Regions from separate parts of the Diaphorobacter nitroreducens genome, predicted to be linked through region 2. Evidence: riboswitches for the same ligand, from Rfam matches in the RefSeq annotation. Region 2 holds a riboswitch; the other holds the start of a gene.
What was found. Region 2 has a riboswitch for thiamine pyrophosphate ahead of thiC (phosphomethylpyrimidine synthase ThiC). Riboswitches for the same ligand answer to the same signal wherever they lie in the genome.
Positions count from the first base shown of each region.

Region 1: another riboswitch for thiamine pyrophosphate. It lies ahead of BA022_RS03645 (FAD-dependent oxidoreductase); the one in region 2 lies ahead of thiC (phosphomethylpyrimidine synthase ThiC).

Region 1 covers NZ_CP016278.1:767,199-782,942, forward strand. Annotated here, with positions in the region: gene BA022_RS03590 (serine hydrolase) at 1-587, shown strand, start outside; gene BA022_RS03595 (IclR family transcriptional regulator) at 659-1,471, opposite strand; gene BA022_RS03600 (acyl-CoA dehydrogenase family protein) at 1,709-2,983, opposite strand; gene BA022_RS03605 (phosphotransferase) at 3,015-4,100, opposite strand; gene BA022_RS03610 (Crp/Fnr family transcriptional regulator) at 4,225-4,944, opposite strand; gene BA022_RS03615 (oxepin-CoA hydrolase, alternative type) at 5,147-5,914, opposite strand; gene BA022_RS03620 (3-hydroxyacyl-CoA dehydrogenase) at 5,937-7,457, opposite strand; gene BA022_RS03625 (type IV pilus assembly protein FimV) at 7,534-9,567, shown strand; gene BA022_RS03630 (thiamine phosphate synthase) at 9,598-10,527, opposite strand; gene BA022_RS03635 (thiazole synthase) at 10,530-11,342, opposite strand; gene thiS (sulfur carrier protein ThiS) at 11,354-11,551, opposite strand; gene BA022_RS03645 (FAD-dependent oxidoreductase) at 11,548-12,672, opposite strand; TPP riboswitch at 12,733-12,855, opposite strand; gene thiD (bifunctional hydroxymethylpyrimidine kinase/phosphomethylpyrimidine kinase) at 12,965-13,816, shown strand; gene BA022_RS03655 (SH3 domain-containing protein) at 13,883-14,281, opposite strand; gene BA022_RS03660 (NAD(P)/FAD-dependent oxidoreductase) at 14,619-15,683, opposite strand; gene fdxA (ferredoxin FdxA) at 15,708-15,744, opposite strand, start outside.
Region 2 covers NZ_CP016278.1:3,823,538-3,839,281, forward strand. Annotated here, with positions in the region: gene murC (UDP-N-acetylmuramate--L-alanine ligase) at 1-1,368, shown strand, start outside; gene BA022_RS17895 (D-alanine--D-alanine ligase) at 1,365-2,363, shown strand; gene BA022_RS17900 (cell division protein FtsQ/DivIB) at 2,360-3,193, shown strand; gene ftsA (cell division protein FtsA) at 3,211-4,440, shown strand; gene ftsZ (cell division protein FtsZ) at 4,603-5,832, shown strand; gene BA022_RS17915 (methyl-accepting chemotaxis protein) at 5,974-7,713, opposite strand; gene lpxC (UDP-3-O-acyl-N-acetylglucosamine deacetylase) at 7,933-8,856, shown strand; gene BA022_RS19385 (hypothetical protein) at 8,875-9,051, shown strand; TPP riboswitch at 9,085-9,194, shown strand; gene thiC (phosphomethylpyrimidine synthase ThiC) at 9,296-11,140, shown strand; gene BA022_RS17930 (methyl-accepting chemotaxis protein) at 11,192-12,817, opposite strand; gene BA022_RS17935 (methyl-accepting chemotaxis protein) at 13,072-14,724, shown strand; gene ruvC (crossover junction endodeoxyribonuclease RuvC) at 14,761-15,321, opposite strand; gene mtgA (monofunctional biosynthetic peptidoglycan transglycosylase) at 15,401-15,744, opposite strand, start outside.

The DNA of each region.
Region 1 (15,744 bases), 1.0 Mb from region 2:
AAAAGGGCAGCGGCTCGCGGCTTGCGGTGGGAACGACACTCTCGCGCGGTGAACTGCTGCACCTGGCACTCATGTCCAGTGAGAACCGCGCCGCCCATGCGCTGGGGCGCACCTTCCCGGGCGGGCTGGATACGTTCGTGGCGCGCATGAATGCCAAGGCGAAGCTGCTGGGCATGGCGGATACGCGCTTTGTCGAGCCCACCGGCCTGTCCAGCCGCAACCAGTCCAGCGCGCACGACCTGGCGACGCTCGTGAATGTGGCGCATGGCGACGCATTGCTGCGCGAACTCTCCACGTCTCCAAGCCACGAGGTCGCCGTTGGCCGGCGCACCCTGCAGTACAACAACACCAACCGGCTGGTGAAGAGCCCTTCCTGGGATATCGGCCTGCAGAAGACCGGCTATATCTCGGAAGCGGGGCGCTGCCTGGTGATGCAGGCGGAGGTGGCGGGCCGCAAGTTGATCATGGTGTTCCTCGATTCGGCAGGAAAGTTCAGCCGTCTGGGCGACGCAGAGCGCGTGCGCTCCTGGGTCGAGAAGACTCACCCCAGCGCCGGCGCCATCCTGCACGCAGGAACCAACGGTTAGCCGCGGCTGACTGCGGCCACGGGTCGCATGCGTCTTGCGACGCACCCGCCGGACGGCCGGTGTCAGGCCATTCAGGTCTTGAGCGGGCCGTCCAGGGCCGTGCGCTGCCCCGCCGTATAACCCAGCGCCTGGGAAATTTCATCGGCGGTGGACTGGAGTTTGGGCAGCCATCCGTCATCCAGTCGATCGGCGGGCGCGGAAATTGACAGGCCTGCCACGAGCTGGCCCTGGTCGTCAAAGACCCCCGCCGCGATGCAGCGCACCCCGAGTTCCAACTCCTCGTTGTCCCGCGCAATGCCGTATTGGCGCGCCTTGCCCAGTTCACGTTCCAGGATGGGCAACTGGGTGATGCTGTTGCGCGTGTGGCCTGGCAGGCCGGTACGCGTGGCGTACGCGCGCACGCGCTGCGGATCGTCGGCCGCAAGGAAGAGCTTGCCCGTAGAGGTGAGGTGCAGCGGGGCGTGGCCGCCAATGGCGCGCACCACCTGCATGCCCGAACGCTCGCTGTAGGCGCGTTCCACGTACACGATCTCGTCCCCCTGGCGCACGCTGAGGTTTACCGGCTGCTGGATCTGCTTGTGCAATTGCCGCATGGGTGCCATGGCGGCGTCGCGCACGCTCAGGCGCCCCTTCACCAGATTGCCCAGCTCCAACAGGCGCATGCCCAGGCGGTAGCTGCCCGACTCAGGACGGTCCACGAAACGGCCGATGGTCAGGTCATTGAGGATGCGGTGGGTGGTGGACGGATGCAGGCCCGTCTTCTCGCTGATCTCCTTCAGCGAGATGGCTTCCTCGCGCGAAGCGAGTACATCAATCAACTGGAACATGCGCTCCAGCACCTGGACACTGGGTTTGGCGGGCGCGTCCGGCGAGTGTTTCTTCATGAGGCAGGGCAGAACCAAGGAACCGGTGATTTTATCTTGTGAAATGCCGCGCTGCTTTTACGCACTGGCTGTCTGACCGGTCCGTGCCTCCCTCAGTGCGGCGCCAGGCCTCGTGCAGGGACCTGCCGCAGCGAAGACTTGAACGCAGGCTGATAAAAACTTGCGGCCTAGCCACCCCAATGGGTATGGGCCAGGCCGGGACCGGATCTTCAACTGCGGAGCAAGGTCCCGCTGCGCTCAAGCGCCGCGGGTGACCGGTTGGGCCGCACCGCGCCCGTAGGTGCCGTATTTGCCCAGTTCCCATTTGGCGATGGCGTTGCGGTGCACCTCATCCGGGCCGTCGGCGAAGCGCAGGGTGCGCGCGTTGGCATAGGCGTAGGCCAGCGGGAAATCGTCGCTCACGCCGCCGCCGCCATGCACCTGCATGGCCCAGTCGATCACCTGGCAGGCCATGCTGGGGGCGACGACCTTGATCATGGCGATCTCGGTCTTGGCGACCTTATTGCCCACGGTGTCCATCATCCAGGCGGCCTTGAGCGTGAGCAGGCGCGCCATGTCGATCTTGCAGCGGGCTTCGGCAATGCGTTCCTGGGTCACGCTCTGTTGTGCCAGCGTCTTGCCGAAGGCCACCCGGCTGCTGGCGCGGCGGCACATTAGTTCCAGCGCGCGCTCGGCCTGGCCGATCAGGCGCATGCAGTGGTGGATGCGCCCGGGGCCCAGGCGTCCCTGGGCGATCTCGAACCCACGGCCTTCGCCCAGCAGGATGTTGTCCACCGGCACGCGCACGTTCTCGAAGAGGACTTCGGCGTGGCCGTGCGGCGCATCGTCATAACCGAACACGTTGAGTGCACGCACCACCGTGATGCCTGGCGTATCGGCTGGCACCACGATCATGCTTTGTTGCGAGTGCTTGGGCGCCTCGGGGTCGGTCTTGCCCATGGTGATGAACACCTTGCAGCGCGGGTCGTTGGCGCCGCTGGTCCACCACTTGCGCCCATTGATCACGTAATGGTCGCCCTGGCGCTCGATGCGCGTTTCGATGTTGGTGGCGTCGCTGGAGGCGACATCGGGCTCGGTCATGGCAAAGGCCGAGCGCATGCGCCCTTCCAGCAGCGGCTTGAGCCACTGGGCCTTGATGGCCTCGGACCCATAACGCGCGATGGTCTCCATGTTGCCCGTGTCGGGGGCCGAGCAGTTGAACACTTCGCTCGACCACAGCACGCGGCCCATGATCTCCGCCAGCGGCGCGTACTCGGCGTTGGTCAACCCGGCGCCTTCGTAGCCCGATGCTTGGGCGGTGTCCACCGGCAGGAACAGGTTCCACAGCCCCGCGGCCTGCGCCTTGGGTTTCAGGTTTTCGATGGTTTGCAGTGGTGTCCAGCGCCTGCCCGCGGCGGTGTTGGCCGCCATCTCCTCGGCATAGGCCTTCTCGGCGGGGTAGATGTGGTCGTCCATGAACTGGATCAGGCGCGCCTGCAGTTCCTTGGTCTTGGGCGAGTAATCGAAGTCCATGGGGTGCTTTCTCGTCAGTGGGGAAGGGGGATCAACTCTTTTGCGCGAAGGACCAGGCCAGCTGCGCCATGGGCCGTGCGGTGGCGCCAGCGGCCTTGGCCTGTGCGCTGGCGGCCGTGCCGGCCTCCACGCGCTTGGCAATGCCTTGCAGGATGGCGGCGATGCGGAACATGTTGTAGGCCAGGTAGAAGTTCCAGTCCCGGTGCAGCGCATCCACGTCGGTGATGCCGGTGCGTTCGCAGTAGCGCTGGATGTAGTCGCGCTCGCACGGGATGCCCAGCGCCGCCAGGTCCAGCCCGCCGATGCCCCGGCTCAGCGATGCGGGGATGTGCCAGCTCATGCAGTGGTAGGCAAAGTCCGCGAGCGGATGGCCCAGGGTGGACAGCTCCCAGTCCAGCACCGCGATCACACGTGGCTCGGTGGGGTGAAACACGAGGTTGTCCAGCCGATAGTCGCCATGCACGATGGACACGCGGGTTGCGTCGCGCGCGCTGTCGGGCATGTGCGCGGGCAGCCATTGCATCAGTGCGTCCATCTCGGCGATGGGCTGGGTGACCGAGGCGGTGTACTGCTTGCTCCAGCGCGAGATCTGGCGTTCGAAGTAATTGCCCGGCTTGCCGTAGTCCGCCAGGCCGCGCGCCGTGAAGTCCACCCGGTGCAGGGCGGCGATCACGCGGTTCATCTCGTCGTAGATCGTCGCGCGTTCGGCCGGCTGCATGCCGGGCAGCGACTGGTCCCACAGCACGCGGCCTTGCATGAACTCCATCAGATAAAACGCGCGCCCGATGACGGACTCGTCCTCGCACAGCGCAATCATGCGCGGCACGGGCACGTCGGTGCCGGCGAGCCCGCGCATGACCGCGTATTCGCGCTCGATGGCGTGTGCCGACGGCAGCAGCTTGGCCACGGGGCCGGGCTTGGCGCGCATCACATAGCTGCGCGTGGGGGTCACGAGCTTGTAGGTGGGGTTGGACTGGCCGCCTTTGAACATCTCCACCGTCAGCGGTCCGGCAAACCCTTCCACATGCTGCGACAGCCAGGCAGTGAGCGCGTTGGTGTCGAAGGCATGCTGCTCGGAGACGGGGCGTGTGCCGATGAAGTGCTCGAAGTTGCTCATGGGGATGGAGGGTTCTTTCAAAAAAGTGAGCTGCTTGCGCTTGTCAGCTATGGAATTCAAAGGCTTTTCACATAGAAACCATTGCGGGACAAGCGCTGGAAGCTATGGTTTTTGTAAACTTGGCTCATTGGTTGGCTTCGGAGATGCGCATCAGCGCATCCCGGTCGCGTATCACGAGGCCGCCGGGCTCGATGCGGATGGCGTCCTCGCGCTCCATGGCCTTCAGCTCCTGGTTCACGCGCTGGCGCGACGCGCCCAGCAACTGCGCCAGTTCTTCCTGGGCCAGTTGCAGGCTGATGCGCACTTCGTTGCCGTCGGACAGGCTGGGCACGCCATAGCTGCGCACCAGGTGCAGCAACTGCTTGGCCAGCCGCGAGCGCAGGGGCAGGGTGTTGAGGTCTTCCACCAGCCCGAACAGCTGCCGGATGCGCCGCGCATGCAGCCGCAGCATGGCCTCGTACAGTTCCGAGTGCTGTGCAAGGATCTTCTTGAAGTCGGCCCGCGCCACGCACAGGATGGTGGTGTCGCCATGGGCGTAGGCATCGTGCGTGCGCCGGTCCCCGTCGAAGATCGCCACGTCGCCGAACCAGATGCCCGGCTCCACATAGGTCAGCGTGATCTGCTTGCCGGAGATCGAGGTGGAGCTCACGCGCACGGCGCCGCGTGCGCAGGCAATCCATTCCTCGGGCGGGTCGCCGCGTGCTGCGATGAGTGCGCCATCCTTGAAGCGTTTGACGTAGGAGCATCGCAGTATGTCGTGGCGCAAAGAAGGGGAGAGGGAAGAAAACCAGCGACCTGAGTTGATCGCCTCGCGTTCATCGATGGTAAGAATCGGATCGTCCATGGTCTGTCGTTTGCGTGACTGGGTTGCAGTCCATTGTCGCGTGAGGGACCGGGGCGCGGGGAGCGGGCTGTCACATGGGCGTCCGCGGGCGAGCGCGTGCTGGCGCCGCTGCCGCGGAGCCAGCAATGTCATGGAAGGGTTTGAATGAGACAAGCCGCCGACGCTTGACCTTCAAGCGTTAGCAGCTATAAAAATAGTAGCTTTAAGCGCGTGGGTCGGCAGAAGCCGCCCGGGTTTCGCCCGCCGGGGCATGCTGGAGGTTGCGCACGAAGTGGCTGCGTTCCAGCGCGAGCTGTTCGGTGAAGCTGTGGTGCCGCGCCTCGCTCACCAGTTCCTTGATGCTCGCCAGCGCATGGGGCGGGCCATCGTTCAGGCGCTGGGCCAGCGCCAGCGCCTCATGCAGGGCGCGGCCGGGATCGGCCAGCCGGTTGACCATGCCCAGGGACTGCAGCCGTGCGGCGTCGATGCGGTCGCCGCACATCAGGATCTCATGCGCCAGCGCGCGGGGCAGCATTTGCGCCAGGTTCCAGCTGGCGCCGCCATCGGGCGACAGGCCCGCGTGGACATGGTTCATGGCAAACACCGCGTTGCGCGCGGCCACCATCAGGTCGCATGCCAGCGCGAGTGAAAACCCCGCGCCCTTGGCTTCACCCTCCACGGCGGCGATCACGGGCTTGGGATGGGTGCGTATCGCCTCGATCCAGTGGTGCAGCAGATCCAGGCCATGCACCTGCGCTGGCGCGCTCTGATGCCGCAACGCCTGCAGCCGCTGGGGGCTGCTGCCGGCGCTGAACAGGCCGTCCGCGCCCGTGATGACCACGCAGCGCACATCGGGATTGCGCTCCGCCACGTTCAGGGCTTCGATGCCCGCCGCGCAGATGGCCGGCTCCAGGGCATTGCGCAGCTCGGGGTGGCGAAGGGTCAGGACCAGGGTCTGGCCCTGGCTGGTGCTTTGCAGTTCGGCGGGCATGGCGGCGCGGGTGGTTGCAAGGTCAGGGTTCTTCGTGCGTCAGGCTCAGGCCGATGGCGCCGCGCCGGCGCAGCCAGGGGCTGGGGCGGTAGCGTGGGTCGCCGTACACGGTCTGCATGTTGAAGAGCACTTCCAGGATGTTGGTGGGGCCCCAGCGGTCGCCCATGGCCAGCGGGCCCAGCGGGTAGCCCAGGCCCAGGGTCACGGCGGTCTCCAGGTCCTTGGGGCTGCAGATGCGCTGCTGGCAGATGTCCGCGGCGATGTTGACGATGTTGGCCACGACGCGCTGTGTGACGAAGCCGCCGCTGTCGCGGATCACGCTCACTGGCTTGCCGTCGCGCGCGAACAGCGCGTGCGCGGCGTCGCGCATGTCTTCGCGTGTGGCGGGGTTGGTCGCCAGCACGCGCCGGCGGGTGGCCGCGTCGTCGATCAGCATGTCGATGCCGATGGTGCGTGCGGGGTCCAGGCGCTCCACCACGGCCACGGTGGTCACGTCAAAGCCGAGTGGCGCGACCAGCGTGAGCGCCTGGGCCGAGGGCGAGGTGCCCGTCTCGATCGTTGCCCCCAGGTCCTTGAGCAACTGGTACAGCTCGGCGCGGCGGGCGGCGCGCGTGGAGACCCAGACCGGCGGGAGGCCCGATACCTCGGGCACCGGCGGCTCGACCGGCAGCTCGGGCGCACCGTCCACGTAGCGGTAAAAGCCCTCGCCGGACTTGCGACCCAGCAGGCCGCCGCTCAAGCGCTGCGCCGTGATCACGCTGGGGCGAAAGCGCGGCTCGTCGTAGTACTGGCGGTAGATCGACTCCATGACCGGGTGCGACACATCGAGCGCGGTGAGGTCCAGCAACTCGAAGGGGCCGAGCTTGAAGCCCACCTGGTCGCGCAGGATGCGGTCCACGGTGGCGAAATCGGCCACGCCCTCGCTCACGATGCGCAGCGCCTCGGTGCCGTAGCCCCGCCCTGCGTGGTTGACGATGAAGCCCGGCGTGTCCTGCGCCATCACCGGGGTGTGGCCCATGGCGCGCGCATAGCCGGCCAAGCGGGTGCAGACATGGGGGTCCGTGCGCAGGCCGGCCACGACCTCGACCACCTTCATCAGCGGCACCGGGTTGAAGAAGTGAAAGCCTGCCACGCGCTGCGGCCGCTGCAGCGGTGCGGCCACGGCGGTGATGGACAGCGATGACGTGTTGCTGGCCAGCACGGCTTCGGGCGAGACGATGGCTTCGAGCTGTTTGAGCAGTTCCTGCTTGGCATCCAGTCGCTCGACGATGGCTTCCACCACCAATTCGCAAGCCGCGAAGTCGTGCAGCGACGTGACGGGAACCAGCCGCTGCACCAGAGCCGGCAACAGGCTCTCGTCCAGCCGACCCTTGTCCACCAGACGCTGCCACTGCTGGTGGATGTGGGTGCGGGCGGCGTCGGCGGCGCCGCCATGGGTGTCGTAGAGGTAGACCATGCTGCCTGCCTGGGCGGCGATCTGCGCGATGCCGCGGCCCATGGCGCCAGTGCCCACGATGCCGATTGAAGTGAAGTCCGTTTGCATGGCGGCAATTATCTAGCGCTATCGGATGCGGCAGGGTTATGGCAAAATTTATAAACAAATTGAAACCACTGTGTTTATGCGTAACCTACTTGTCGGCGCCTGGATCTATGCCGCAGCGTTTGGGGCCAGCGCGCTTTCGCTTGGCGGCAGCCACGGCACAGTGGTTCTGGGGTCCACGATCGATCTCACCTTCGAGGTACGGCCCGATCCCGGCAAGACCGTCGCGTCTTCCTGCCTCGGGGCGCGGCTGGTCTTAGGCGCAACCACTGTCCCCGAAACGCGTGTGCATGTCACTCCCCTGGAAGGAGGCGCCATTCCGATGGTGCGCGTGCAGGCGCTCATTCCCGTGGATGAGCCGGTGCTGACTGCCACGCTCACCGCCGGCTGCGAAGGGCGTGTGTCGCGCACCTACACGTTCCTGGCAGACCCGCCCGGCACTGCACCCCCAGCGGCACGGCAGCCCATCGATCTGTCGCGCCTGGCGGTGCCCGCACCACGCGCTACGCCGCAAGTGCGGAATGCATTGGGCGGCGAGGGGGAGGACGCACGCACGGTCCGGCGGCCTCGTGCGCAGCCGCGTGTTCCCGCGGCGTCCACGCATGCCCCGGCCGAGCGGGCAGCTAAGACCGCCACGACGCTGCGCACCAGCGCCAAAGTCTCGCCGCCCGCGGCTGCGGCGGCTCCCTCCCGCCTGGTAATGGAACCCCTGGATTTGGGTCCTGACAATGTGTCCGCGCTGCAGCTCACGCGCGAGCCGCCCCAGATGTCGCCGCGCCCCAGCGAGGCCTTGCGTGCGGAGTCGGCCGCGTGGTGGCAGGCGCTGGACACTTCGACGGCCCAAACACAGCGGTTTGAAGAGCGGCTCAAGAGGCTCGAGGCTGATGCGGCCGCGCAGGGCCAGCTGGTGGAGCGCGAGCGCGCAACGGCGGCTGAGCTGCGCGAGCGCCTGGCGCAGGTGGAGTCGCAGGGGTTCCCCGCGACCGTGGTGTACATGCTCGCGGGGCTGCTGGTGCTCGCGCTGGTCTGCATTGCCTGGCTGCTGCGCCGCACGCGGCGCGAGGCGCTGCAGGCATGGCGTGACTCGGTGGCACTCAGCGGTGGCCTGCGGGACGGGGCCGTGGCCGCGGAAGGCCCTGACGGCAAGCTCCGGCTGCAGGTGGAGCCGGATGCGCGCGATGTCTGGCAGCCGACGGCGCCGCCGCCGCAAGGGCCGGACAGTGGGCCGCTTCCGCTCGCGCCTACCGCCGCGCCAGTGAGCGCCCCCGCGGCAGCTCCAGGCCCCGCGGTGGCGGCGCCGGCTGTGGAGCCCTTGCAGGCAAGGGCCCAGTCCGGTGTGCAGCCCGAGTCGCTGTTCGATCTGCAACAGCAGGCCGAATTTTTCACCTCGGTGGGCGAGCACGAGCAGGCGATCCATGTGCTGCGCCAATACATCGCGCAGCACGGTGAAGACTCGCCGCTGGCGCATCTCGAACTACTGCGCCTGTACCACCAACTGGGGCGAACCGACAGCTTCGACGGCCTGCGTGCGCAGGTCGAGGAGCGGTTCAACGTACGCGTGCCTCCATTTGCGCAGTTCCAGCAACTGGGCCGGAGCCTGGAAGAGCATCCCGAGGCGCTGGCACGGGTCGAGGCGGCGTGGTCCTCGCCCGAGGTGCTGGCCGTGCTGGAAGGCCTCTTATTTCACCGGGGACAGACGCAGGGCGAGGGGCCCTTCGACCTGGCGGCGCTGGACGATCTGCTGCTGCTGCTGTCCATCGCCCAGACCACGCCCGCACATTTGCGCGGTGCGCCGCCGCCCCGCGCGCGCACCACTCCGCGTGCCACGCCAGCGCTCCACCCGATGGGCGCGCAGGATGGGACGGGCCGGTCGCTGGACTCGATGGCGGCCGGCCTGGCGCTGCTGCCGGTGGATGACGGCTCGCCAGCATCCACTTGCGCCGCCGCGGTGGACGTGGACGTGTCCGGGCCGCCTCACATCACCCTCAGCGATCTGCCGCCCGTGCCCGTCACCCCGGCGCCCGCGCAAGGGCAGGCCGTGGGTTTTGGTATGGAAAACGACAAGCTGGAGTTGCGCTTCGAACTGGAGCAGTCGCAAAAGAACCGCTTCTGAAGCGCGAACGCCCCCCGTGCGCGGACGGGGCTATCGCCTGCCGGCGTCCATGGCCCGCATGAGCTGCGCCGCAGCGGTTTCCGGCTGATCGGCCGCCACCACGGCGCGCACCACGGCGATCGACCCCACTCCGGTGGCCAGCACTTGCGGGAACTGGGCCAGGCCAATGCCGCCGATGGCAACCAGCGGATAGCCGCGCATCAGCCGGGCATAGCCCGCCAGCCGCGCCACGCCCTGGGGCACTGTGGCCATTTTCTTGAGCGTGGTGGGGAACACCGCGCCCATGGCGATGTAGCTGGGGCTGGCCGCGTCGGCGCGCACCATCTCGGCGTAGCCATGCGTGCTCACGCCCAGGCGCACCTCGGACTCGCGCAGCGTGCGCAGCTCTTCGGGGCCCAGCGCATCCAGATCCTCCTGGCCCAGGTGCACGCCATAGGCCCCGGCCGCGATGGCCTGGCGCCAATGGTCGTTGATGAACAGCAGCGAAGCGGTGCCTTGCACGGCCTGCACTGCGGCGCGTACCTCGCGTGTGATGGCCGCAGGGTCGTCACTTTTGAAGCGCAGCTGCACCGTCGGCACGCCGGCCTGCGCCATGCGGCCCACCCATTGGGCATCGGGCAATACGGCGTAGAGACCCAGGTTCTGCGGGCAGGCTGCAAAGGGGTGCGCATGGGGGCGCGGCTGCAGTCCGAAGTCTGCGGGCTCGTCGGGCCACTGCGCCGGGTCGAAGCAGCCGGTACGCCGCGTCTGCGCAGCCCAGGCACGGGCCAGGCAGTCTGCGTCATGGGCGATGAAACCCAGGGCGCTGCAGGCCGCAAGGGCTGCGCGGTACACGGGGTCTTCCAGGGTTGTCGCCGGCATCGGCTGGGGCGGGAAGTCCGCAAACGCCGACGCATGGTGCTGGCGGATGGCTTGCTCCATGGCGGCTGCAGAAGGCAATGGCGCGGCGGCTTGCGGCATGCTCAGCCCTGCGTGTGGTGCCAGAACGGCGTGCCCAGCACGGGCGTGCTGGGTTGCGCCGCCTCCTGCGGCGTCATCGCGCCGGCCATGCGGGCGGCGCGGCCTGCGGCCACGGCATCGGCAAAGGCACCGGCCATTTGCACGGGGTCGGTCGCCAGGGCCACGGCCGTGTTGAGCAGTACGCCGTCGTAACCCCATTCCATCACCTGGCAGGCGTGGGACGGCAGGCCGAGGCCGGCGTCCACGAGCAGCGGCACGTCCAGGCGCTCGCGCAGCAGCTGCAGGCCATAGGGGTTCACCGGGCCGCGGCCCGTGCCGATGGGCGCCGCCCACGGCATGACGGCCTGGCAGCCCACGTCCACCAGGCGCTGGCACAGCACCAGGTCTTCAGTGCAGTAGGGCAGCACGTAGAAGCCTTCGCGGACCAGTTGCTCGGCTGCCTGCACCAGGTTCAGCGTATCGGGCTGCAGCGTGTAGTCGTCGCCGATCAGCTCCAGCTTGATCCAGGGGGTCTCGAAGACTTCACGCGCCATATGGGCGGTGGTGATGGCTTCCTGCAGGCTATGGCAGCCGGCGGTGTTGGGCAGCACCGGCACCTGCAGGCGCTTGAGCAGTTCCCAGAAGCTGCTGCCGGATTCGGCCGGGTTGCTGCCCTGGCGGCGCAGCGATGCGGTGAGCATCGCGGGCCGCGCGCGCTGCACGGCGGCCTCCAGCACGGCAGGGGACGGATAGCGCGCGGTGCCCAAAAGCAGGCGGCTCTGGAACGCCTGGCCGTAGAGCACCAGCGTGTCGGGGGAGGATGTAGGACTGTTCATGAGCAATGGTTTCAACCGCCGGTGACCGGCGCAATGATTTCGATCTGGTCGCCGGACTGCAGAGCGTGCGCGGCATAGCGGGCACTGGGGACGAACTGCAGGTTCACGGCCACGGCAAACGGGGGCTGGGGTGCCAGGTGGGCCACTGCGTCTGCGACGGTGGCGCCATCGGGCAGTTGCACGGCGTTTTGGTTGATGAATACGTTCATGTGTGCAGCGCAGCTTCGCGGTCGAGCTGCAGCGAGAGGTCGAATTCAGGGGCGAGCTCGGATTGTCCCGTGTTCAGCACCTGCATGACCACATCGAGCATGGCCGGCGCGATCATGAAGCCGTGGCGGTACAGACCGTTGACCTCCAGCACGCGATCCTGCACTACGCGCACGGCGGGCAGGTTGTCGGGCAGGGTGGGGCGGCAGTGGGTGGAGATCTCCAGGATACGCGCCTCGGCAAAGCCCGGATGTACGGCGTAGGCGGCGCTCAGCAGCTCCAGCGTGGAGCGTACGCTGGCGGGCGACATGTCGTCGGATTCGATCTCGGTCGCGCCGATGACGAACACGTGGTTCTCCTTCGGTGCGATGTAGATCGGGTAGCGGGGATGCACGATGCGCGTGGGGCGCTGCAGCGTCACGTCGGGCGCGTGCAGGCGTACCACCTCGCCGCGCAGCCCGCGCAGTTGCGGCCATTGCGCACGCGCGCCCAGGCCCCGGCAGTCCAGCACCCAGTCGGGCTGGCCGGCCTGGCCGGGAGTGAAGTCGGCCGGCTGGCGCGCGCTGCCCCAATGCGTGACCACGCCCAACTGGTCCATGGTGGCGGCCAGCGCGGCCAGGGCCTGGCGGTTGTCCAATTGGCCCTCGCCGGGTAGGTACAGGCCCTGGTGGAAGCGCTGTGCGGCCGTGGGCTCCAGTGCAACCACTCCAGCACTGTCCAGCGCCTGCATGCGCGGCAGCCCGGGCACCAGGCCTTGCGTCTGCTCGAACTTCAGGCGCATGCGCGCGGCTTCGGGTGCGTCCTGGCGGTGCCAAAGGATCAACGTGCCGTCATGTTGGAAGTACACCGGTGCGGCCAGCGGTGCCAGCAGCTCGGGCCAGCGCGCCAGCGAGTGCACGCCCATGCGCACCACGCCGGGCTCGGCCACGATGGATTCGGCCAGGGGGGCCACCATGGCGGCGGCCACGTAGGCTGCGGCGCCTTCGGCGGCACGGGTGCCTGCCTCGTGCACCTCAACGGCGTGGCCCTGGCGGGCGAGTTCGACGGCCAGCAGACGGCCCATGAGGCCCGCGCCCAGGATGGTGACGCGGGAGGAGGAGCGAAGGGTGGGGAAAGTGTGCATCGTGTCCGTGATGAAAGGCCAGGCCAAACAACCAAAGGACAAAACGGGAGCGCGCGGCGCGCCGATGCTGTTGAAACTCCCCACGCCAGCATGACCTGGATCGGGTGCTTAGGGTATTTCTCAGTCGCCTGCCGCTTTCGTCAACACGTTCTTAGTGCGGCGGGGACACCCCTGTTTCGTCCGTGGCCGGCATTACAGCACAGGGGTGTTGCCCCTGTTGTTGACGTGGCGCAGGCTCTGGCGTTGCCGCGGCTGCGTTGAATGCGCTGCGGCTTGGCCGATAATTTTTGCCATGAACCAAGAGACACAGACGCCCGGCGGTGGCCGGCGCTATGCGCGCGTGTTGACCATCGCGGGCTCGGACAGCGGCGGCGGCGCGGGCATTCAGGCCGACCTGAAGACCTTCAGCGCCCTGGGCTGCTACGGCATGACCGCGATCACCGCCATCACCGCGCAGAACACGCGCGGCGTGACGGGTATCCACGGCATTCCGCCCGAGATGCTGCGCGCACAGATCGACGCCGTGGTCGAGGACATCGGCGTGGACGCGGTGAAGATCGGCATGCTGCATTCGCCTGAGGTGGTGCAGGTGGTGGCCGACGCGATTCTTCGCCATGGCTTGCCCAACGTGGTGCTGGACCCGGTGATGGTCGCCACCAGCGGCGACCGGCTGATTGCCGAGGAGACCGTGGGCACGCTGGTGCGCGCGCTGTTCCCGCTGGCCGCCGTGGTCACCCCCAACCTGGACGAGGCCGGCTGGCTGCTGGGCCGCGCCATTGCCGACGAAAGCGCGCTGGACGCGGCCGCCACCGACCTGCTGGCGCTGGGCGCGCGCGCGGTGCTGCTCAAGGGCGGGCATCTGCCGGGCGACCGGGTGGTGGATGTGCTGGCCCTGCCTGGCGACGAGCGCCACCGCCTGGAAGCTGCGCGCATCGTCACGCACAACGGCCACGGCACAGGCTGCACCTTGTCGTCGGCGATCGCTGCGCACCTCGCATTGGGCCAGCCGCTGGCGCAGGCGGTGCGGTTGGCCCGCCAGTACATTCTGGGCGCGATCGCTGCCGGGGCCGGTGTGCGCACCGGTCACGGCCACGGGCCGCTCAACCATGGCTATGCGCCGGTGGCGCAGCGTGTGATCGAGTAACGGGCGGCTGAGGGAGCGCCGGGCACCGCGCGCGCACAGGCCCACACCGCCGCGGCACCCGAAATATCACCAGCCCCAGGTCAGGCGTCGGGCCACCCAGCCCTTTTGCCCGTCTTCGCGCTGCACCCGGGCCCAGCTGCCCGACTGGCCCAGGCTGCGCACCACCTCATGCTGCTGCAGCTTGCCCACGGTCTTGTGCTGCTGGCCGGGGCCGGCGCGCAGGTTGGCGACGCGTGCCGTCACCACGCGGTGCGGCGTCTTGCTGGTCAGCGGCGCATACACCCAGCCGAGCGGCTCCTCGAAATCCCGCACTTGGAGCCACCGGCCCTTGCGCTGCTGCACCTGCAGCGGATAGCCCCGGCCCAGCTCCCACAGCGTCGCCGAGCGGGTGCTGGGTTTCTCGCGCACATTGACCGCATTGCCCTTGATGCTGACGAACTCGCGCGCCTGCACGCCGGCGGGCATGAGCAGGGGCAGGGCCAGCGCGGCGGCGGCCAGGGCTTTGGACAGGATGCGATGCGGCAGGGGCAGTGCGAAGGGCACGGGGTGATCTCCTTGGAGTTGGAACTGAGGGATGACAACCCCCAGGTGGAGGGCCGCCCGCGTGCGAAGTTCCGGCCGTTTCAGGCGCGAACCGATGGCCGAAACGTCAATTGCTATGGAAAATAGAGCTGCCAACGCTCTGTAAAAGCCATTCTTAGACAGATTTCTCTTTGGAAACAAGGCAGAACGCGCGCTGCAAGCTCCTGCTTCAATAGCGCCCGGCGCATTGCCGCAGGGCGCGCCGCGCCGTCGCCGCAGGTCAGCGGGCCGCGGCGACGCCCAGCCGGGCTTGCAGCCGTTCGCTGCTGGTGGTGTATTCCAGGGGCAGCTTGTGGCCCGCTTGCCGTTCGGCCTCGGCGAAGGCGGCGAGGGTGGCTTCGTGGAAGCCGCACAGGATCAGCTTGCGCTTGCCGGGGTAGGTGTTGATGTCGCCGACGGCGTAGATGCCGGGGACGCTGGTGGCGAAAGTGGCCGTGTCCACGGTCATCTGCTTGCGGTCCATGGCCAGGCCCCAGTCGGCGATGGGCCCCAGGCGGGGAGAGATGCCCAGGTAGGCCAGCAACAGGTCCAGCGGCTGGCGCTGTGGCTGGCCTTGCGGGTCCAGCAGGGCCAGCGCATGCAGGGTGCCGTCGGGCGCGGTCTCCACGCCCGTGATCTGGCCGATCACGACCTGGATGCGGCCCGCCTCGCGCAGTGCCTGCAGTTGCGCCAGCAGCGCGGGCGCGGCCTGGAAGGCATCGCGCCGGTGCAGCAGCAGCACCTGCGCGGCAGCGTCCACGCAGTCCAGCGCCGCCTGCACGGCCGCCTCGTCGCCGCCATGTACCACCACGCGCTTGCCGGTCGCGGCACGGGTGGCCGTGGCGGCGTCAGGGTGGTAGAGCAACTGGCCGGGGGCCAGCGCCTCCACCCCCTCGGCCTTGATGGCGCGCGGCACGAAGGCGCCCACGCCCGCGGCGATGAAGACGCTGCGTGCCAGCAGCGCGGTGCCGGCGGTGGTGGTGAGCAGAATACGTCCTTCGGCCTGCACGGCCAGCGTGTGGACCTGCTGGCCCAAGTGCAGCGTGGGGGCGAAAGGGGCGATCTGCCGCTGCAGCAGTTCCACGAGCCCCTGGCCCGTGCACACAGGGATGCCGGGAATGTCGTAGATGGGTTTGTCGGGATACAGCTCGGCGCACTGGCCGCCCACATGGGGCAGCGCATCAACCAGGTGCGCCGCGATGCCCTGCAGCCCGAGCTGGAAGACCTGGAACAGCCCCACTGGCCCGGCGCCGATCACCACGGCGTCCGCGGCCTGGGGCGTCGGGCTGCTGGGGGATGGGTGCATGCGGGCGTGGCGGGAGCGCGGGAGTCAGCGCTCCAGCTGGTCCAGCTTGCCGGGCTTGCCG
Region 2 (15,744 bases):
GAGGTGCTGCACAACCTGGGCTATGTGGTTTCCGGCTCCGACCTGGCCGACAGCCCCACGCTGCGCCGCCTGCAGTCATTGGGCGTGGCCACCCATGTGGGCCACGCGGCGGCGCACATCGCTGGTGCGGACGCCGTGGTGACCTCCACCGCTGTGCAGGCCGACAACCCCGAGGTGCTGGCCGCGCGTGAGCGCAAGATTCCCGTGGTGCCGCGCGCGTTGATGCTGACCGAGCTGATGCGCCTGCGCAAGGGCATCGCCATTGCCGGCGCACACGGCAAGACCACCACCACCAGCCTGGTGGCCAGCGTGCTGGGGGAGGCGGGGCTGGACCCGACCTTCGTGATCGGCGGGCGGCTGAACAGCGCGGGCACCAATGCCAAGCTGGGCCAGGGCGAGTACATCGTGGTCGAGGCCGACGAGTCGGATGGCTCGTTCCTCAACCTGCTGCCCGTGATGGCGGTGGTCACCAACATCGATGCCGATCACATGGAGACCTACGGCCACGACTTCGGCCGGCTCAAGCAGGCGTTCGTGGACTTCCTGCACCGCATGCCGTTTTACGGCACGGCCATCCTGTGCATCGACAACCCAGCGGTGCGCGACATCCTGCCGCTGGTGACCTGCCCGGTGACGAGCTACGGCCTGTCCGAAGATGCCGAGGTGCGCGCCGTAGATGTGCGTGCCGTGGGCACGCAGATGCATTTCACCGTGCAGCGGCGCAACGGCGTGACGCTGCCGGACCTGCAGGTCGTGCTCAACCTGGCCGGCGAGCACAACGTGCTCAACGCCCTGGCGGTGATCGCCGTGGCGGCCGAGCTGAACCTGCCCGACGAGGCCCTGCTGCGCGCACTCGCCGGTTTCACCGGGGTGGGTCGGCGCTTCCAGCGCCACGGCGACCTGCCCGCGCAGGGCGGGGGGCACTTCACGCTCATCGAGGACTACGGGCACCACCCTGTGGAGATGGCGGCCACGCTTGCGGCCGCGCGCGGGGCGTATCCGGGGCGGCGCCTGGTGCTGGCCTTCCAGCCGCACCGCTACAGCCGCACGCGCGACTGCTTCGAGGACTTCGTCAAGGTGCTGGGCACAGCCGACGCGGTGCTGCTGACCGAGGTCTATGCCGCGGGCGAGGCGCCCATCGTGGCGGCCGACGGCCGGTCGCTGGCGCGCGCACTGCGCGTGGCCGGCACGGTGGAGCCGGTGTTCATCGACAACGTGGCCGACATGCCGCAGCGCATTGCCGCGGGCGCCCGGGATGGCGATGTGGTGCTGTGCATGGGGGCGGGCTCGATCGGTGGCGTACCCGCCAAGGTGGTTGATTTGCTACAAAAAAATGAGCTGCTAGCGCAGGAAGGACGGGCGCAATGAGCCAAAATGACCCCAAGATTGATGTGAAGGCGCTGGGCAAAGTGGCCGTGCTCATGGGGGGCACGTCGGCCGAGCGTGAGGTGTCGCTGATGTCGGGCGGCGGCGTGCTGCAGGCGCTGCGCTCGCGCGGCGTGGACGCGCATGCGTTCGACCCCGCGCACAGTGATCTGTCGGAGCTCAAGGCCCACGGCTACAGCCGCTGCTTCATCGCGCTGCACGGCCGCCATGGCGAGGACGGTACGGTGCAGGGCGCGCTGGAGCTGCTGGGCATTCCGTACACCGGTCCCGGCGTGATGGCGTCCAGCATCGCCATGGACAAGATCATGACCAAGCGCATCTGGCGCGCGGACGGCCTGCCCACGCCAGACTGGCGCCTGGTGTCCAGCAGTGCGGAGACGGCCCAGGCCTTCCAGGAGCTGGGCGCGCCGATGATCGTCAAGCCCTCGCGCGAGGGCTCCACCATCGGCCTGACCAAGGTCACTTCGCTGGGGCAGTGCGAACAGGCGTATCGGCTGGCCGCGCAGCATGACCCCGAGGTGCTGTGCGAGCAGTTCATCGATGGTGACGAGACCACCTGTCCCATACTGGGCCAAGGCGCCGAGGCGCGCGCGCTGCCGGTGATCCGCATCGAGGCGCCGCAAGGCAACTACGACTACCAGAACAAGTACTTCACCGACGTCACGCAGTACCACTGCCCGAGCGGCCTGCCCGAGGCCGAGGAGCGCGAGATCCAGCGCATCGTCGTGCAGGCTTACCGTACGCTGGGTTGCCGCGGCTGGGCGCGCGCCGACATCATGATCCGCGCGAGCGACCGCAAGCCCTTCCTGCTGGAAATCAACACCTCGCCCGGCATGACCGGTCACTCGCTGGTGCCGATGTCGGCCAATGCCAGCGGCATCAGCTACCCCGACCTGTGCCTGCGCATCCTGGCGAGCGCGTCGCTGGACGCGCTGCAGGGCCGGGCCGGTGCGGCAGGAGGACGGGAGCCGGTATGAACAACACGCTGCCCGCACCGCTGGACGTTCGCCTCATGAACATGACCGCTACGGTCCTGTTCCTGGGCTGCGCCCTGGCCGTGCTGGCGGTGGGCGGAGGCTGGCTGCTGCGCCATCCTGCGTTTTCGATCGGGCGCATCGTGGTGGAGGGCGACCTCGTGCACACCAGCGCGTTGAGCCTGCGTGCCAACGTTGCGCCGCAACTCGTGGGCAACTTCTTCACCATCGACTTGCAGGCCGCGCGCCGCGCCTTCGAGCAGGTGCCCTGGGTGCGGCAGGCCTATGTGCGACGCGAGTTCCCCAGTGGCCTGCGCGTGCAGCTGCAGGAGCACGACGTGGTCGCCTACTGGGGCGCCGAAGGCAGCGACACCCTGGTCAATAGCCGGGGCGAGGTCTTTGAAGCCGACGCGGGCGACCTGGAGCAAGACAACCTGCCGCGCCTGATGGGCACGCCCGAGCGCTCCGCGGAGTTGCTGCAGATGTACCGCCAGCTGGCGCCCGCGTTGGCGCCGCTGGGTTCCGGCATCGACTCGTTGCAGCTCACGGGGAATGGAGGCTGGCGGGTCACGCTGGACAGCGGTGCGGTGCTGGAGCTGGGGAGTGGCTCGACGCAATTGCTGATGCAGCGCGTGTCGCGTTTGGTGCACACGCTGCCGGACGTGGCGCAACGGCAGGGGCGTCGCGTGGATGCGCTGGAGTACGCCGACTTGCGGCATGAAAGCGGCTATGCGCTGCGCCTGCGCGGCGTCACCACCGTGAGTACGGACGCACAGAAGGCGGCTGCGCTGCGCGCGGCGTCGCGTGCGCGCAGGGCGGGGCAGAACAACTGAGGGCAGGACAAAGAACTATGGCAAGAGAATACAAAGACGTGGTCGTGGGGCTGGACATCGGCACCGCCAAGGTCATGGCAGTCGTCGCTGAAGTGCTGCCCGGGGGCGAGCTGAAGCTGGCCGGCCTGGGCGTAGCCCCCAGCAATGGCTTGAAGCGCGGCGTGGTGGTGAACATCGACGCCACGGTGCAGAGCATCCAGCAGGCGCTGAAGGAGGCCGAGTTGATGGCCGACTGCAAGATCCAGCGCGTCTATACCGGCATCACGGGCAGCCATATCCGCGGCCTCAACTCCAGCGGCATGGTGGCGGTGAAGGACAAGGAGGTCACGCCGGCGGACGTGGCGCGCGTGGTGGAAACGGCCAAGGCCATCAACATCTCCAGCGATCAGCGGCTGCTGCTGGTGGAGCCGCAGGAATTCGTGATCGACGGGCAGGATGTCAAAGAGCCCATCGGCATGAGCGGCATCCGCCTGGAGGCCAAGATCCACATCGTGACCGGCGCGCAGAGCGCGGCCGAGAACATCATCAAGTGCGTGCGCCGCTGCGGCCTGGAAGTGGAGCAGCTGATGCTGAACCCGCTGGCGAGCAGCCAGGCCGTCCTTACCGATGACGAGCGCGAACTGGGCGTGGCCGTGGTGGACATTGGCGCGGGCACCACCGATGTGGCCATCTTCACCGGGGGGGCGATCCGCCACACGGCGGTGATCCCGATCGCGGGCGACCTGATCACCAGCGATATCGCGATGGCGCTGCGCACACCCACCAAGGACGCCGAGGACATCAAGGTGGAGAGCGGCTACGCCAAGCAGTTGCTCGCCGACCCTGAGGCGCAGGTCGAGGTGCCGGGCCTGGGCGACCGCAGCCCGCGCATGCTGTCCAAGCAGGCGCTGGCGGGTGTGATCGAACCGCGCGTGGAGGAGATCTTCTCGCTGGTGCAGCAGGTGATCCGCGAGTCCGGCTATGAGGAGGTGCTGTCCTCGGGCATCGTGATCACGGGCGGCAGCTCCGTCATGCCGGGCATGGTGGAGCTGGGCGAGGACATCTTCCTCAAGCCCGTGCGCCGCGGCATCCCGAAGTACTCCAGCGCGCTGGCCGACATGATTGCCCAGCCGCGCGCCGCTACCGTCATGGGCCTGCTGGAAGAGGCGCGCCTGGCGCGCCTGCGCGGCTTCAAGGTGGCAGCCAAGAGCGGGTCGGTGAAGACCGCATTTGGCCGGTTCAAGGACTTCATCGTGGGGAACTTCTGACATGACCTTCCCCCCGCTCTGGATGGCACGCGCCAGTCCGCCGCCGCGGCGCCGCGGGCGATGGCGAAGTACCGCGCCTCCGCCCGACGGCAATGACCGTCCCCTAACAAACACCAACCTACGGCAATTGCAAATCACAACCCAAGTTTCAGGAGCACCATCATGACCATCGAAATGATCGAGTCCGAAGAGTTCAACCAGGGCACGCAGATCAAGGTGATCGGTGTCGGCGGGGGCGGCGGCAACGCCGTCGAGCACATGATCTCGCGCAACGTGCAGGGCGTGGAGTTCGTCACGGCCAACACCGACGCGCAGGCGCTCACCCGCAGCACGGCGCATCGCACCATCCAACTGGGCGCAAGCGGCTTGGGCGCGGGCAGCAAGCCCGACAAGGGCCGCGAGGCCGCCGAGGCTGCGCAGGAGGACATCCGCCAGGCCATCCAGGGCTCGCACATGCTGTTCATTACCGCCGGCATGGGCGGCGGCACGGGCACGGGCGCTGCGCCCGTGATCGCGCGCGTGGCCAAGGAGATGGGCATCCTCACGGTGGGCGTGGTCACCAAGCCCTTCGACTGGGAGGGCGGGCGCCGCATGAAGAACGCCGACGATGGACTGGCCGAGCTCGAAGCCAACGTCGACTCGCTGATCGTCGTGCTCAACGAGAAGCTGCTGGAGGTGCTGGGCGATGACATCACCCAGGAAGAAGCCTTCGCGCACGCCAACGATGTGCTCAAGAACGCGGTCGGCGGTATCGCCGAGATCATCAATGAGTACGGCCAGGTGAACGTGGACTTCGAGGACGTGCGCACCGTGATGGGCGAGCCCGGCAAGGCGATGATGGGCACGGCCACGGCCAGCGGCCCGGATCGCGCGCGCATTGCAGCCGAGCAGGCCATCGCCTGCCCGCTGCTCGAAGGTATCGACCTGTCGGGCGCCAAGGGCGTGCTGGTGCTGGTCACGGCCAGCAAGGGCAGCCTCAAGCTGGCCGAATCGCGGCTGGCAATGAACACCATCAACGCCTACGCCTCGCCGGACGCGCATGTGATCTTCGGTGCGGCATACGACGACACGCTGGGTGACGAGATCCGCGTGACCGTGGTGGCCACGGGCCTGTCGCGCCAGAACGCGCGCCGCCAGCCCATGCAGGTGGTGCAGGGCAGCCTGCGCACCGGCACGGACAACGTGGCGTACCAGATGCCCATGGCCGGCGCAGCGGTCGGAGTTTCCGCCGGCATGGTGGGCGGTGCGGCCCAGGCCGACTACGGCAGCATGGCCGTGCCGAGCGTCTGGCGCACCAACCGTTCCGTGGCCACGGCGCGCGTGGATGCGCTGTCTTCGGGCGGCATGGATGAACTGGAGATTCCGGCCTTCCTGCGCAAGCAGGCGGACTGAAGCTCCACCGGCGCCACGACCAAGGTGCCTGAATGAAAAAGCCGCTGGCGTGCCAGCGGCTTTTTCATGTGTGGTCGCTCATCCGCATGACGTGCGCTACACGGCGCGCGCAGGCGCCTGCGGGCGCCGCTCGGATAGGCGTCAGAACGACTCCCAGTCGCCGTCGTCCGGGCCGGCGCCGGGCGCCTTGGCGGGCTTGGCCTGTAGCGCGGGTGCCGCGGGAGTGGACAAAGCGCGAGGTGCGCTTGCGGCCGGGCGCGCCGCGGGGGGTGCAGCACGCGTGGTTGCCGTGGCGGGGCGGGGCCGCTGTACCTCGCCTGCCTGCACGCGGAACAGCGCCACCACGTCCGTCAGCTTCATGGCCTGCTCGCGCAGGCTGGCCGCCGCGGCGGTGGATTCCTCCACCAGCGCGGAGTTCTGCTGCGTCATCTGGTCAAGCTGGTGCATGGCGGTGCTGACCTGGGCAATGCCCTGGCTTTGCTCGGAGGTGGCGGCGCGCACTTCGCCAATGATGTCCGTCACCCGCTGAACGCTGCTGACGATCTCGGTCATGGTGCTGCCGGCGCTGTCCACCAGTGTCGTGCCGGAGCGGACCTTTTCCACCGAATCGTTGATCAACGCCTTGATCTCCTTGGCGGCTTGCGCACTGCGCTGCGCGAGCGTGCGGACTTCTCCGGCCACCACGGCAAAGCCCCGGCCTTGTTCGCCGGCGCGTGCGGCCTCCACGGCAGCGTTGAGCGCCAGGATGTTGGTCTGGAAGGCGATACCGTCGATCACGCCGATGATGTCGCTGATCTTGCCGCTGCTGGCGTTGATGCCTTCCATGGTGCTCACCACCTGGGATACCACGTCCCCGCCGCGTGCCGCCACCTGCGCGGCCGATGCGGCCAGTTGGTTGGCGGTCTGGGTGGCGTCGGAGGTCTGGCGCACCGTGCTGGAGAGCTCTTCCATGCTGCTGGCCGTGGCCTGCAGGTTGCTGGCCGTGTCCTCGGTGCGATGGGCCAGGTCGTTGTTGCCCTGCGCGATCTCGCTGGCCGCGGTGGCAATGCTGTCTGAGGCGCTGCGCACCTCGACCACGAGGCGGCGCAGCGAGGCCACCATCTGCGACAGTCCATCCATCAGCGATCCCGCGGGCGCGGGAGGGATAGCGGTGTCCAGATGGCCCTGCGCGACTTCCGACATGACGCTCATGGCGTGGGCAGGTTCGCCGCCGATCTGGCGCACCACCGAGCGGAACACCGCAAAACCGACCACTCCCACGGCAAGGGTGACGAGCGCGACCACCAGCAGGTCGGTCAGCAGCGCCTGGTGCACTGCGGCATCGATATCGTCGGTGTACAGGCCGGAGCCCACCATCCAGTTCCATCCATCGATGCGCACGGCGTATTGCAGCTTGGGTGCGAGCGTCTGCTCGCCAGGGCGCATGAACCTGGCAGAGACATACGCCTTGCCATCCTTGCTGCGCTGCAGTGCGTCCGTGATCTGTTTGAGCAGGTCGTTGCCATCGCCGTCCTTGAGCTTGCCGGCCATGTCCTGGCCTTCCCACTCGGGCTTGATGGGATGCATCACGCCGCGGCTGTCCATGGTCCAGATGTAGAAATACTCGGTCTTGCCTTCCGCGCCGCCGTAGCGCGACAGGCGCAGGGCTTCCTTGGCGGCCTTCTGCGCGTCCGCTACGCTCATCGCGCCCTTGTCGGCCGCTTCCTTGTAAGCGGCGACGATGCTGTGCGCCGTCTGCACGGCGGTGGTCAGGGTTTCCTTGCGGGCGTCGATGATGAGCTTGCGCTCCTGCAGCAACGACAGGGTAGACATCACGATCAGCGCGAGCAGCGCCGTTCCCAGCATGGCAAGAATCTTCATCTTGAGGCTGAGCTTGGTCATGGGGGGGCTTCTCCGAAATTCGCCAAAATGGCGAGTTTTGTAAACATTTATTAACATAATTATCGCATTTGTTCCAATTTTGTTCGGCGACGCGCTCGTTGTCCTATGTGAGAGCTTCTGCAGATCGACGCGCAGCGCAGGCGGCAGAACGTTTCGCTGCTATCAACGTCATAGAAAAGGGGTACTGCCGGCCCGTGTCTGGCGGCCTAAAATCGGCGGATGCTTCAGCAACGTACCATCAAGACCCTGACCCGCGCCGTGGGCGTAGGCCTGCACAGCGGCCAGCGGGTCGAGTTGACGTTGCGCCCGGCACAGCCGGACACGGGGATCGTGTTCCGCCGCGTGGATCTGCCGGAGCCGGTGGATATTCCCATTACCGCCACGGCCGTCGTGGATACGCGCATGGCCTCGACCATTGGCGCTGGTGGTGCGAAGGTGCATACCGTGGAGCACCTCATGTCGGCCTGCGCAGGGCTGGGGCTGGACAACCTCTACATCGACATCACGGCGGAGGAGGTGCCGATCCTCGACGGATCGTCTGCTTCCTTCGTGTTCCTGCTGCAAAGCGCGGGGGTGGAGTTGCAGAATGCGCCCAAGCGCTTCATACGGGTCAAGCGCCCCGTGGAAGTGCGTGAAGGCACGGGCCAGCAGCTCAAGTGGGCGCGGCTGGAGCCGTACCATGGTTTCAAGCTGCGCTTCGACATCGACTTCGCCCACCCCGCCGTGGACTCCACGGGACAGAGCGTGGAGTTCGATCTGGGCGAAGGCAACTACGCGCGCGACATTGCGCGCGCCCGCACCTTCGGCTTCACGAAGGACGTAGAGATGCTGCGCTCCAGTGGCCTGGCGCTGGGTGGCGGGCTGGACAACGCCATCGTCATGGACGACTACAAGGTGCTCAACGCCGATGGCCTGCGCTACGACGCCGAGTTCGCCCGCCACAAGATCCTCGATGCCATGGGCGACCTGTACCTCGTGGGCAAGCCTCTGCTGGCGGCCTATAGTGCCTTCCGCTCGGGCCACGCCATGAACAATCTGCTGTTGCGCGAACTGTTGGCCCATGAGGATGCGTGGGAGATCGTGACCTTCGAGAATGAGCGCCAGGCGCCCGCAGGTTTCACACAGCCGGTGCGTGCCTGGTAACGGACGAGGGACGCGCGCATGTTGATCTTCCGATGGGCTGTCCTTCTGCTGCTGCTGGCTGCCGGCGTGTCGTTTGCCTTTTTCGCCGCTACGGGACAGCAGCGCTACAAGCGTTTTGGACTGGTCATCGTCAAATGGACCGTCATCGCGGCGTCCATGTTCTTCCTGGTGCTGATCCTCGAGCGTCTGCTGTAAGGCGCCTTGCTGGCGGTCAAGTCGCCTATACTCGGCCCCGCTCCGGGGTGCACGTAACGGCGTGCTGAGATGGCGGACCTGACCGCCGGAACCGCGAACTTGATCTGGTTCATACCAGCGTAAGAAGAGCTGCAGTTGGATAGGGGGGAACGGGTACACCCGCAAGAAGGGTCGTGCTCCGTCCGTCCATCCGATCGATAGCGGAGCACTTCCATCCATCCCACCGATGAAGGAGCTGCCCGCCATGAATGCCCCCGACAAGTTCGCCAGCCTGCTTGCGCTCACGCGCGAACCCTTTCCCGCTTCCACCAAGTCCTACCTCGCCGGCAGCCAGCCCGGGCTGCGCGTGCCGGTGCGCGACATTCAGCTCACCAACGGCGAAGTGGTGAGCGTGTACGACACGTCCGGCCCCTATACCGATCCTGCCGTGCAGATCGACGTGCGCAAGGGCCTGGCGAGCGTGCGGGGCGAATGGATTGCCGCGCGCGGTGACACCGAGGGCTATGAGGGTCGCGTGCGCAAGGCGCTGGACGACGGCCAGAAGGCCGAGGATGGCGACCGACTGGCCCAGCTGCGCGCCGAGGCTGCGGCGCTGCAGCGCCAGCCGCTGCGCGCCAGGATCGGCGCCAACGTCACGCAGATGCACTACGCGAAGAAGGGCATCGTCACTCCCGAGATGGAATACGTGGCCTTGCGCGAGAACGGTCGCCGTGAGTGGATGCAGCAGTACATGCAGGACGCCGCACGTGAGCAGCGCCTGGCCGGCAACCCACTGGGTGCGAGCATTCCGAAAATCATCACGCCCGAGTTCGTGCGCGACGAGGTCGCCCGTGGCCGCGCCATCATTCCCGCCAACATCAACCACCCCGAAGTGGAGCCCATGGCCATCGGGCGCAACTTCAAGGTGAAGATCAACGCCAACATCGGCAACTCCGCCGTCACGTCGAGCATCGAGGAAGAGGTGGAGAAGCTCGTCTGGGCCATCCGCTGGGGCGCCGACAACGTGATGGACCTGTCCACCGGCAAGAACATACACACCACGCGCGACTGGATCGTGCGCAACTCGCCCGTGCCCATCGGCACGGTGCCTATCTACCAGGCGCTGGAAAAGGTCGGCGGCATTGCCGAGGACCTGACCTGGGAGATCTTCCGCGACACGCTGATCGAGCAGGCCGAGCAGGGCGTGGACTATTTCACCATCCACGCGGGCGTGCGCCTGGCCTACATCCAGCTCACCGCCGCGCGCCGCACGGGCATCGTGTCGCGTGGCGGCTCCATCATGGCCAAGTGGTGCATGGCGCACCACAAGGAGAGCTTCCTCTACACGCACTTTGAGGACATTTGCGACATCATGAAGGCGTACGACGTGTCGTTCAGCCTGGGCGACGGCCTGCGTCCGGGCTGCGCCTCGGACGCCAACGACGAAGCCCAGTTTGCCGAGCTGCACACGCTGGGCGAGCTGACGCAGATTGCCTGGAAGCACGACGTGCAGACCATGATCGAAGGCCCCGGCCACGTGCCCATGCACATGATCCAGGCCAACATGACGGAGCAGCTCAAGACCTGCCACGAGGCGCCGTTCTACACCCTGGGCCCGCTGACCATCGACATCGCCCCCGGCTACGACCACATCGCCAGCGCCATCGGTGCCGCCATGATCGGCTGGATGGGCACGGCCATGCTGTGCTACGTGACGCCCAAGGAGCACCTGGGCCTGCCCGACCGCGACGATGTCAAGCAGGGCATCATTGCCTACAAGATCGCGGCCCACGCGGCCGACGTCGCCAAGGGGCATCCGGGTGCCCGTGCGCGCGACGACGCGCTGAGCCAGGCGCGGTTCGACTTCCGCTGGCAGGACCAGTTCAACCTGGGCCTGGACCCCGATACGGCCAAGGAGTACCACGACGAGACCCTGCCCAAGGACAGCGCCAAGGTAGCGCACTTCTGCTCCATGTGCGGGCCGAAGTTCTGCTCGATGAAGATCACGCAGGAAGTGCGCGAATTCGCCCAACAGGGCCTGCAGTCCAAGGCAGAGGAGTTCAACCGCACGGGCGGCGAGCTCTACGTGCCCATCCACCGCGCCGACTGACCCACGCAAAGCCGCCGGCCTGTCATGCCAGGCCGGCTCCAAGTGGCCGTATCAGGCCGCGGCCAGCAGCCGGGTGGGCATGGGCGACGGCAGTGCGTGCGCCAGTTCACCCGGCAGGCGGAAGCGGCTGACCTGCGCCGCCAGCTCATGGGCCTGGCCGCGCAAGCTCTCGGTGGCGGCCGCGGACTCTTCCACGAGGGCAGCGTTCTGCTGGGTCATCTGGTCCAGCCGGGACAGGGCCGAGTGGATGGAGAGGATGTCCTGCTGCTGCGCATGGTGGCTGGAGCGTATGTCGGCCATCGTGCGTGCGGCGTCCTGGATGGCCGCTACCACCTGCTCCATGGTCCGCCCCGCATCAGCGGCCAGGGTGGCGCCGGCATCCACCTGCTGCACGGACGCCTGGATCAATGCCTTGATCTCGCGCGCGGCCTCGGCCGAGCGGTTCGCCAGGCTGCGCACTTCGCTGGCCACTACCGCGAAACCGCGGCCCTGTTCGCCGGCACGTGCGGCTTCCACCGCGGCGTTCAACGCCAGGATGTTGGTCTGGAACGCGATCGAGTCGATCATGCCCGTGATGTCGCCGATCTGGTGCGCGCTGTGGGCCACTTGCTGCATGGTCTGCTCCATGCGCGTCACCACGTTGCTGCCTTCGTGCGCGGTGGCTGCCGCCTGTGCGGCGCGTGCCTCGGCATGCTCGGCGGTCTCGGCCGATTGTTGAACGGCGCGTGTCACATGCTCCAGCGCGGCGGCCGTTTCCTGCAGGCTGGCTGCGGCCTCCTCGGTGCGGGTGGACAGGTGGGCGTTGCCGTTGGCCATCTCGGACGAAGCCGTGTGCAGGCTGTGCACGGAGGTGCTCACCTGTCCCGCCAGGCTGCGTAGCGCGGACTGCATGACCGACAGGGACGTCAGCATGTGCCCGGTTTCATCCCGGTCGTGGCCCACGATGTCCTGGCGCAGGTCCAGCCCCGCAACACGCTGCGCGGTGTCGCTGGCCAGTGCAATGGGCCGCGTGATGCTGCGCACCAGCCACAGCGCGAGCAGGGTGCCCATCACCAGGGACAGGCTGCCGAACGCCAGCAGCGACCAGCGCGCCCGCAGGCTCCAGCCGCCCACGGCCAGGGCGGCCGTGTCGATGGACTGGCGCTGCGACTGCGTGAGCGCCTCCAGCGACCCCAGCAATGCCTGGGACGCGGGCAGGAAGCGCTCGCCATACACCTGCTGAATGCGTGACGTGAGGCCGAAGTCGCGTGCCTGCACCAGTGCGGCCTGGGCCTCGTGGAAGTCGGCGGCCCGCGCCTTCACGCGGGACAGCAGTTCCTCGTCGGCTGTGCCGGCCAGCCGCTGTGCCAGGGTGGCTACCAGCCTGTCGTACTGCTGCTGCGTAGCGGCAATGTCGGCGCCGATGGCTTGCCCCACCTCGGGTTCTGAACTCAAGGCCACGGCCTTGTAGCGCTCGGCATTGATGGCCTGCAGCCGATAGGCGTCGGCTACCAGTCGTTCGTTGGCCACGCTGTGCTGAACCATATCGTCCGTCGACTGGCCGATGTGCCGCAGCGACCACACGCCGATGGCCGAGCCGACCAGACTCAGCGCCAGCACCGTCATGAACAGGCCCAGCAGCCGGCGACCCAGCGGGCCGATGGAAAGAGAGCGGGTAGGGGAAGAAGAGAAGGACATGCGCGTGTTCGGGGTGACCAAAGCCCTAGGGCCGAACCGCACTATGGACAAAGATTGTGACAATATGTTTTCCGACCATGCCTTGCCGCGCTGCCTAAGCCCCGTCTCTCCAGAGACAACGGGGCCGTGAATACCCTGCCATGGAATGGAGCGCTTGCAACATACAGTTGCATTCCGGTCCGCCCACGAGGCGGTATCTCTGCCATGGCGTGGAACTTGCACACGCCGGTCATCATGTTCAGCAAAGGAATGCCATGAGGGTTCTGGGGCAGCTTTCCATTCGCGCGCGGCTGTATTTCGCCACGACTTTTTCCCTGGTCCTGCTGACTGCAGTGGGCGCTCTGGGCTACGTTGCGCTCGACCGCTCGCGCAGCACGCTGCAAGAGCTGTTTGCGCGGCAGGTGCAAACGCTCACCGACATGGCCGAACTTCGCACCGGCTTGGGGCACCTGCGCCGTGCCGAGAAGGACATCATCATCAACTTCAACAACGCCGTGGAGGTACAGGCGCTGCGTGAGGGCTGGAGCCGCCAGTTGGATGCGCTGCGCAAGAGCATGGCGCAGGTGCGCGAGGTGCAGGCCGGCAACGCGGAATTCACGGGTGCACTGGACAAGGCGCTGGCCGAGGTCGGGCAGTACGAAGGCGGGCTCGTGCCGATCTTCGACCAGATCGAGCGTGCCCTGCTCGACGGCGCGGGCGCGGGGGCGTATGCCGAACGTTTCAAGGCCCACATGGACACCACCGATGCCCTGCTGGCCAGCCTGGCCACGCAGGCGCGCGGCCACATGGAAGAGGCGCGCGCCGCCCTGGACCAGCGCACCGCCACCATGTCCACGCTGATTGCTGCAGCCGTGCTGTTGGGGTTGGCGGTGCTGGTGCCGCTGACGTTGTTCAGCGTGCGTTCCATCACGCAATCGCTGGAGCAGGCGCGCGCGCTGGCCGAGCGTATTGCCGCGGGCGACCTGTCGCATGCGGTGCAGTCCCGCCAACGTGACGAGATCGGCAGCCTCGTCGCTGCCATGGGCCGCATGCAGGATGCGCTGCGCACCCTGGTGGGCCAGGTGCAGCAGGCTGCGGGCAGCATCGCCACGGCCAGTGACGAGATAGCCCTGGGCAACCAGGACCTGAGCCAGCGCACCGAGCAGACCGCCGCCAGCCTGCAGCAGACCGCCTCGTCCATGGAGTTGCTCACCGGCACGGTGCAGCACAGTGCCGAATCGTCCCGCCAGGCCAGCGGGCTGGCGGCCAACGCGGCCGAGGTGGCGGTGCGCGGCGGCGCGGTGGTTGCGAAGGTGGTGCAGACCATGGGCGAGATTTCCGACAGCTCGCGGCGCATCGGCGACATCACGGGCGTGATCGACTCCATCGCGTTCCAGACCAACATCCTGGCACTCAATGCCGCCGTGGAGGCCGCGCGCGCCGGCGAACAGGGCCGGGGCTTCGCCGTCGTGGCCAGCGAGGTGCGCAGCCTGGCGCAACGTAGCGCCGACGCCGCCAAGGAAATCAAGGCGCTGATCGGCGCCTCTGTCGAGCGGGTGGAGGGCGGCTCGCGCCTGGTGGCGCAGGCGGGCGAGACCATGACCGAGATCGTGGCCAGCGTGCGCCGGGTTTCCGACATCGTGGCCGAGATCACCAGCGCGGCCGCCGAGCAGGCGGGCAGCATTGGCCAGGTAGGCCAATCGGTCAGCCACCTGGATCAGATGACGCAGCAGAACGCCGCGCTGGTGGAAGAGTCCGCAGCCGCGTCGCAGTCGCTGCGCGACCAGGCCGGCCGACTGACCGAGGCGGTCAGCCGCTTCAAGCTGCAGGGCAGCGCGCCGCAGCCGGGGGCCGTGGCGTTGGCGCGCGCAACCGCCGCGCGGGAAATGGCGGAGAAGGACGTTGGCTTGCCCGCGCTTGCTGCGTAGGGAAAGGCCCCAGAGGCAAGGGCCGCGTTCAGTCGTTCAGTAACTGCGCCCGGCCTTGTACATGGCGTGCTGGCGCCGCGTGAGCTGCGCGACCTCGCCCACGCGGGCCATGGCCGCGCCGGCATGCGCGTGGGTGATGGCCAGGCCCAGGGCGTCGGCGGCGTCGGTGCCCGGCAGGCCGGGCAACTCCAGCAGACGGCGCACCATCTCCTGCACCTGCGACTTGGCCGCGCGGCCGTGGCCTACCACGGCCTTCTTCATCTGCAGCGCGGTGTATTCGGCCACGGGCAGATTGGCATTCACCAGCGCGGTGAGCGCCGCGCCGCGCGCCTGGCCCAACAGCAGCGTGGACTGCGGGTTGACGTTGACGAAGATGATTTCCACCGCCGCCGTGCTGGGCTGGTAGCGCGCGGCCACCTCGCTCACGCCGTCGAACAGCACCTTGAGCCGGCCCGGCAGATCCCCCAGCGCGAGGCCCGTGGCGCGCCCCGTGGTGCGGATGGTGCCGCTGGCCACGTAGCGCAGGCGATGGCCGTCCACGTCCACCACGCCGAAGCCCGTGGTCTGCAGTCCGGGGTCGATGCCAAGGATTCTCATGGACTATTAAATTTATAGCTGTTCGCGCTTGCTGCTATTGGCCTGGAGGCCGATATTGCTTGTATAAATGACACGTGGTTCAGGGCAACTCGCTGCGCCCCATGCGCGCCAGCAGCGCGCGCGTGCGCCCGGCCAGGTAGGCCGAGCCGGGCGCCTTCTCGAAGCGTTTGGGCGCCGGCAGCATCACGGCCAGGCGCGCGGCCTCGGGCGCGGTGAGCTGGCGTGCGCTCTTGCCGAAGTAGCGCTGCGCGGCGGCCTCGGCGCCGAACACGCCTGCCCCCCATTCCACGTTGTTCAGGTAGATCTCCAGGATGCGCTGCTTGGGCAGGAGCTGCTCCAGCGCCAGGGTGAGCACGAATTCCTGCCCCTTGCGCACCAGGTTGCGCTCGCCCGACAGCAGCAGGTTCTTGGCCAGTTGCTGGG